Regions from separate parts of the Serratia sp. NPDC087055 genome, predicted to be linked through region 3. Evidence: predicted binding sites of a transcription regulator. Region 3 holds the regulator's gene; each other region holds the start of a gene.
What was found. Region 3 encodes Fur, which represses iron uptake genes when iron is present. Its sites were predicted from a motif close to ATAATAATGAGAACNACTATCAA; they were not measured.
Positions count from the first base shown of each region.

Region 1: a site for Fur is predicted at 1,148-1,170, ahead of ACI2J2_RS00305 (isochorismate synthase). Genes of this name have one in related genera too.
Region 2: a site for Fur is predicted at 1,151-1,173, ahead of ACI2J2_RS05235 (TonB-dependent siderophore receptor). Genes of this name have one in related genera too.

Region 1 is NZ_JBJDOG010000001.1:67,515-69,720, reverse strand. It holds gene ACI2J2_RS00305 (isochorismate synthase) at 1-1,112, opposite strand, end outside; gene fepB (Fe2+-enterobactin ABC transporter substrate-binding protein) at 1,311-2,206, shown strand, end outside.
Region 2 is NZ_JBJDOG010000001.1:1,097,810-1,100,015, forward strand. It holds gene ACI2J2_RS05235 (TonB-dependent siderophore receptor) at 1-1,127, opposite strand, end outside; gene ACI2J2_RS05240 (diguanylate cyclase) at 1,542-2,206, shown strand, end outside.
Region 3 is NZ_JBJDOG010000001.1:2,508,888-2,511,093, reverse strand. It holds gene ACI2J2_RS11935 (glycosyltransferase) at 1-773, shown strand, start outside; gene fur (ferric iron uptake transcriptional regulator) at 980-1,426, opposite strand; gene fldA (flavodoxin FldA) at 1,747-2,206, opposite strand, start outside.

The DNA.
Region 1 (2,206 bases), 2.4 Mb from region 3:
GCACCGGCAAACAGTCGCACCTGGTTGCCCTGCACCGTGCCGCAACGAATCGTGACCACCCACTCACCGTTACCTTCAGCATCACACCAGCCGACAATCCCGCCAAACAGGCCGCGATCAAAGGGTTCAAGTTGTTTAATCACCTGGTGTGCCAATGCCGTCGGCGTACCGCACAGCGCAGGCGTCGGGTGCAGCAGGCAGGCCAGCGAGAGCGCATTCTCCGCACGGCTGGCTGCCTCACCGTCGATCGGTGTGGACAGGTGCCACAGCGTGGTGGTGCTCAATAATTCTGGCGTGGTTGGGATATTCAGATAGCTGCAGCGTTCTGTCAGCACCTGCCGCATCCCTTCGGTGACAAACTGGTGCTCATAGCGATCTTTTTCTGATACCAACAGCTGTTGACTGATCTCGCGATCTCGCTGTGGATCGGCATGGCGTCGAGCGGATCCTGCCAATGGGTTAGAGAAAAATTGAGCGCCGGACTTACGTAGCAGAAGTTCTGGGCTAGCGCCCAGCAATGCCCCCTGATCCAGCGGTACGTGGAAGTGGAAACCATGCGGGTTCTGGGCGATGATACGCGCCATCAACGCCTGGCGGTCCACCGGCTCGCGCGTTTCAATCTCCAGCAGACGCGACAGGACCACTTTATCCAGCTGGTCGCCTTTGGTCGCCTCTACCGCATCCGCCACCATTTGCATGAAGGGTTGCTGGGCAGGCACTTCTCTTTGCCGGGTAATCTCCGGCAAAGCGTCCTGTGGGGATGTCACGCTGGCCAAAAAGGCATCGCGTTCAAACCATTGGGTGCGCTGGGGAATAAACAGCGCTGAGGGTTGATGAGTGTCAAAAGGGATCGCACCGCACAAAACCGGGTTCTTAACTCCCGCCAGTTTGGCCTCGGCAAACGCATGCTGCACCGCCTGTTGGAATTCGCCATTCAATTGGTCGCCATCCAGGGCCGGCAGCGTGATTTTGGCGAAGCAGCCTTGCGTGCTCAGGCTACGGAAAGGAGAGGTAAAGAAAAAGCCGGAAGTCGGCGACACACCTGCGACAGGCTGTTCGCTGCCCTTGCTTTGTGGCTTCTTCTGCCCGGTACCCTTTGCTGTCACACTCATCGGTTCTCCCTTTCGTATCATTAACAATAACCTGTATAATAATGATTATCATTTGTATTGAATCGCGTTAAATTACCCTCGTGAATATGCTATGTCAATAAATGTAAACAGTTCTTCCAATCATAATCATGATATAAAACCAGCAGCTTTAATTATATAAATGATAAGTATTACTATTTAACGTCTGAGGAATGCTTTATGAAGAAGAATCTGCTCATCAGCCTGGCGCTATTTGGCATGATGGCTATCGGTGCAGCCCATGCCGCAGACGCTGGCTGGCCGCGTAAAATTGAAACGTCACACGGCGTGGTGACGCTCGCACAGCCCCCTGCCCGTATCGTTTCCACCAGCGTTACCGTTACCGGCACCCTGTTGGCGATCGACGCGCCGGTGGTCGCCAGTGGTGCCACTACGCCCGGCAGCCGTCTGGCTGATTCACAGGGCTTCTTCCACCAGTGGAGCGCTATTGCGGCGCAACGCGGCGTTAAACGCCTGTACATTGGTGAACCCAACGCCGAGGCCATCGCCGGTGAAGCCCCGGACCTGATCATTATTTCGGCAACCGGTGCCGATTCCGCCCTGCGCTTGTACGATCAACTCTCCGCCATTGCCCCGGTGTTGGTCGTCAATTACGACGACAAAAGCTGGCAGGCGTTGGCGACTCAATTGGGTCAGGCCACTGGGCATGAAGCCCAGGCACAAAAAGTCGTCAGTGATTTCGATGCCCGCGAGAAATCGCTGAAACAGCGTATGACCCTGCCGGAACAACCCGTCTCCGCCTTGGTATTCAGCGCCGACGGTAAGTCTGCCAATCTATGGACCGCTGAATCTTCCCAGGGCCAAATGCTCAAGCAGCTTGGTTTTACGCTGGCCGTCCCACCCGCCAAGCTGAACAACAGCCGCAGCATGGGAATGCGCAAAGACATTATTCAACTTAGTGGAGAGAACCTGGCGGAAGGCCTGAACGGCCAGACGCTGATGCTATTTGCCAACAACGACAGTGACGCGCAGCGGCTGATGGCGAATCCTTTCCTGGCTCATCTGCCGGCAGTGCAACACAAGCGGGTTTATGCTCTGGGGAATGATACTTTCCG
Region 2 (2,206 bases), 1.4 Mb from region 3:
TCATAGTCGACGCCCACCAACAGGTCATGTTGCATGCCAAGTGCGATCGGCGACCCGATCACATCCCAGGAATAATAGTTTGTCTGGTGGTTGAAGCCGCGGTTGGCATCCGCACGGCGTGAAACAATCCCCGTTGCGGTGTCGATCGCCGTGGCACGCACTTCGTTGCTGTCGTAGCGACGTTGCATCCAGGCATAGTTGAAACGGGTGGTCCAGGTGCTGTCCAGTGCGTAGTCATAATGTGCGTTGAGGCGTTTGTTTTTGCCCCACGCGTGGTTGGCATAATCGTCCAGCCGGCGGTTATAAGGAATATCGACAGGCTTGCCATTGATAAAGGCCGTGCCGCGGTCATAAGGAATATCGTATTTGTATTCGCTGTAGGCAATGTTGAATGACGCTTTATCGCCAAACCAACTGAGTGACGGTGCAATCAGCGTATGCTCATCGGTGCCAAAATTGCGCCAGTAATCTTCGTGTTGACGCTCGGCAATAAAACGAAAAGCAAAACCGTTGCCGAGTGGTCCGGTGACGTCGACCGTGCCGCTGCCGCCACCAAAACTGTTAGTGGCACCGCTGAGGCGGGTGTTCCAGTCGTATTGCGGTTTTTTACTGATGAGGTTAATGATGCCGCCAGGGCTGAGAATGCCATACAGCAACGACGCCGAGCCTTTAAGCACCTCAACGCGGTCAGTGGTGGCGTCCATGCTCAAGCCCTGATTACTACGAACGCCGTCGATGAATACTGAACCGTCCGAGTTAACACCAAAACCACGTTTGACAAACCCGTCTTCAGTGCCGCCCAGCGTATTACCCTGTGTCACGCCACTGACGAATTTCATGGCATCGTTGACGCTTTTGACCTGGAAGTCGTTAATGACGTCAGGTGTGACAACGCTGACAGATTGCGGCACTTCGCTGAGTGGGGTGTTGGTTTTGCTGGCGGTGGACGCGCTATCCGTGCTGTAGCCCGCTGCCGGCAAGGAGCTGGTTGTGACGGTGAGCGACTCGTCCTCTGCCTGGGCGGCGGCAACAGGCAGTGCCGGTAAGACGCTGACAAGCAGGGGAATTGAACGAAAAACCTGACATTTTTTTGTTTTATTCAGACGATGACTTTCTACCTGGTGCATACAATTCCATATCAAATTAATAAATAATAACGATTATCATTTTTATTATAATTTGCATATACACGATTTGAATAGTGAATGTTTGTCTGATTGGGGGAAACGCGATCCTGGAGCTTTGCAGCCAAAACCGCGTGCTAGGCTTTGGCGCTGTGGTGAAGCGCAATCTGGCCTCGTTTAACACGACGCGCCACAGGCGAGGGAGCATGGGAATTCGGCCACTACATAACGCTACAGATTGATACATAATAGTATTTTTAAAGCGTTAATTAACTGGTGCCAACCCCGCTAAAAGTGGCAATAATATGAGTCTGGCTGCGCGTTTTACGTGCACCGTCAGGCATGGCAGACGGGCTATCCGTTGCCATTATGCAGGCTAGATTTTATCCGTATTCTTCGCAAGCCTCTGGAAGCAAGATGCACACCACCGAGTTATCTGGCGCGACAAAATTACAGCATGCAGTGATCGTTCTTTTGCTGGTGTTTGCAACCTGTATCTTTGGCATTGAAAGCCGACCTACCGGCCTTTTGGCGACATTTTGGCCGACCAATGCCGTGTTGCTGGCCGTTCTGGTGCGTTACCCTAAACTCGCCAGCCCTGTGGGGTGGGCGATGGCCATGCTGGGTTATTTGGCAGCCGATTTACTCACCGGCAGTACGCTGGGCAAAGCCCTATTGCTCAATGGGGCCAATATGGCGGGTGTGGCGGTCGGATATTATCTGTTTATGCTTTTGCCGCCGCAAATTCGTGCCCTGGAACGTACCTCGTCCAGTATTTATCTGTTTGCTATCTGCCTGGCGAGTGCGACCGCAACGGGGTTACTGGGTGCAGGGGCTTCAGTGTTGCTGTTCGGTCGTCAATATCTGCCTTCATTGGCGCTGTGGTTGTCTTCTGAGTTCACCAATTACATTACGTTAATGCCGTTTATTCTGGCTTTACCGGCAGACTGGAAAGGGTATTTGCGCAGCATTACGCAGGCAGTGACCTTGCGCAGTCAGTGGTACAACATCTGCACAAAGGTCGCCGTGTTAATCCTGCTGACGATGGCCTGTATCTGCAGCGTCGTGATTGGCGGCCCCGG
Region 3 (2,206 bases):
CCTATCCGGCGCAGATTCGGTCCGACATCGATCATTACCACTACTATTCGGTGCTTTCTCATGATCAGCGGCTTGATCGGGTAAACCAGCTTTTTGGGGAGTACCTGATTGCCGACAACCGGCGGCAGATAGCGGCAGGGAATTACTGGCGTTCTGCCCAGGGCGAGGGGGAGGCTGTGCCGCCTGAACCGCGGGGATCGTTGCATTTCATGGCGGGACGGCAGGTGGGTGAAGCGGATAAGACCCGCATGGCAAAGCTGATTTTTAGCACGAGCTACCTGGAATACTGTTCTGTTGGCAATCGTGCTGGGCTGGATCTGGTGTCTTTGCAGCAGGCGCAAAATATCGAGCCTTACCTGGATCTGATCACCGTGGCTTACGATCGGCGCGGAGAGTTTATCGGTTTTTTCAATGCGGCGACCGTCAGTGAACTGTATGCCATAGACGCGGACTACCTTTATCGCGATGAAATGAAACCTCTTGATGAGGCTTACGACAGCTTTGTGCAAAGCCACTGTGTCGCTGACGATTATTTTGTCTGTAGCTTGGCGATTGAGAGCCAATTTCGGGGGCTGGGGTATTTTAACCAAATGTTTGCCTTGATTCAGCTACAGGCGGATCAACGCCAGGCGAAAAACATTGCGCTGTGCGTCTGGCAAAGTAGTGATGCCTGCAAAATGTATTTGAACAAGGGGTTCCGTATTCGTGGTGTGTTCGACCAAGCCAAGGCAATGTTTTTTGATCGGCTGCTCTTTCTTGAATATGCATTGTAACGAGTTTACTCATCCGCGTGTCGGCGGGGGAGTTGACGTTGAAGTGGGTGTAAGTGGGAAGTGAGAAGTACCGTGGAGAAGTGCCGCTGCAATTGTTGTCATTTAGCTATGATCTTTCCCCGGGCCTGTCCGGGGATTTTTTTATCTATTTGCTTCAGGCATAAAAAAACCGCCGTTAAGGCGGTTCTCAATGCCGGTTAAGGGCATTATTTTTTGTCGTGCAGAGTGTCGTCTTCGCGGCAGTCACCCGTTTCACAGTGGCCGTACAGGTACAGGCTGTGGTTGGTGAGCTTGATGCCGTGTTGTTTGGCGATATCACGCTGACGCACTTCGATAGATTCATCGCTGAATTCGATCACTTTGCCACAATCCAGGCAAATCAGGTGGTCGTGATGATGTTGCTGAGTCAGTTCGAACACGGACTTGCCGCCTTCGAAGTTGTGACGAGTCACAATGCCTGCATCATCAAATTGGTTCAGTACGCGGTAAACCGTAGCCAGGCCAATTTCTTCGCCCATATCTATCAGTTTTTTGTACAGATCTTCCGCACTGACGTGATGGCATTCCGGATTTTGCAGTACTTCCAGGATTTTGAGTCGCGGAAGCGTGACTTTTAAGCCGGCCTTCTTCAATGCGGTGTTGTTGTCAGTCATGCGGATTCAGTCCTGTTACTATGCTAATCAAGTTGAGGCGTTCTCGCCTGTGGCATCGGTCGGCACAAAGTGTTAATTGCGTCTCATTATAGAACCGGTTGGCCTAAATAGAAACCGCCGGTTGTTAACAAAGATATAATTGCACTATTGCATGTTGCACACGCAACGTCTTGATGGATGGGATAAACCGATATCTCAGTCTACCTTGACGATGTGAGAAGTTACAAATATGTATCTTCTATTGCAGTAATCCGTACTGCCGATGACGGCCCTGCCGGCAACACTATGCACTTTGCAGGGCTTTTGTTCAACCTTTGGCGTTACCCGACGATCTCGGCCAGGCTCAACTCTTCGACGATTTGTTTTACCCAACCTTCGACACGTTCATTGGTCAGTTCTGGCTGGCGATCTTCGTCAATGGCGAGACCGATGAAGTGGCTGTCACTTGCCAGGCCTTTCGACGCTTCGAAGTGGTAACCTTTGGTTGGCCAGTGGCCTACAATGGCGGCGCCACGTGGTTCAATGATGTCGCGGATAGTCCCCATCGCATCACAGAAATATTCTGCATAGTCTTCTTGGTCGCCACAGCCAAACAGCGCAACCAGTTTGCCGTTGAAGTCGATCTCTTCCAGCGTTGGGAAGAAGTCATCCCAGTCACACTGGGCTTCGCCGTAGTACCATGTCGGGATACCGAGCAACAGAATATCGAAACCTTCCAGGTCTTCTTTACTGCTTTTGGCGATGTCGTGAATTTCGCAAACATCGTCGCCAAACTGTTGC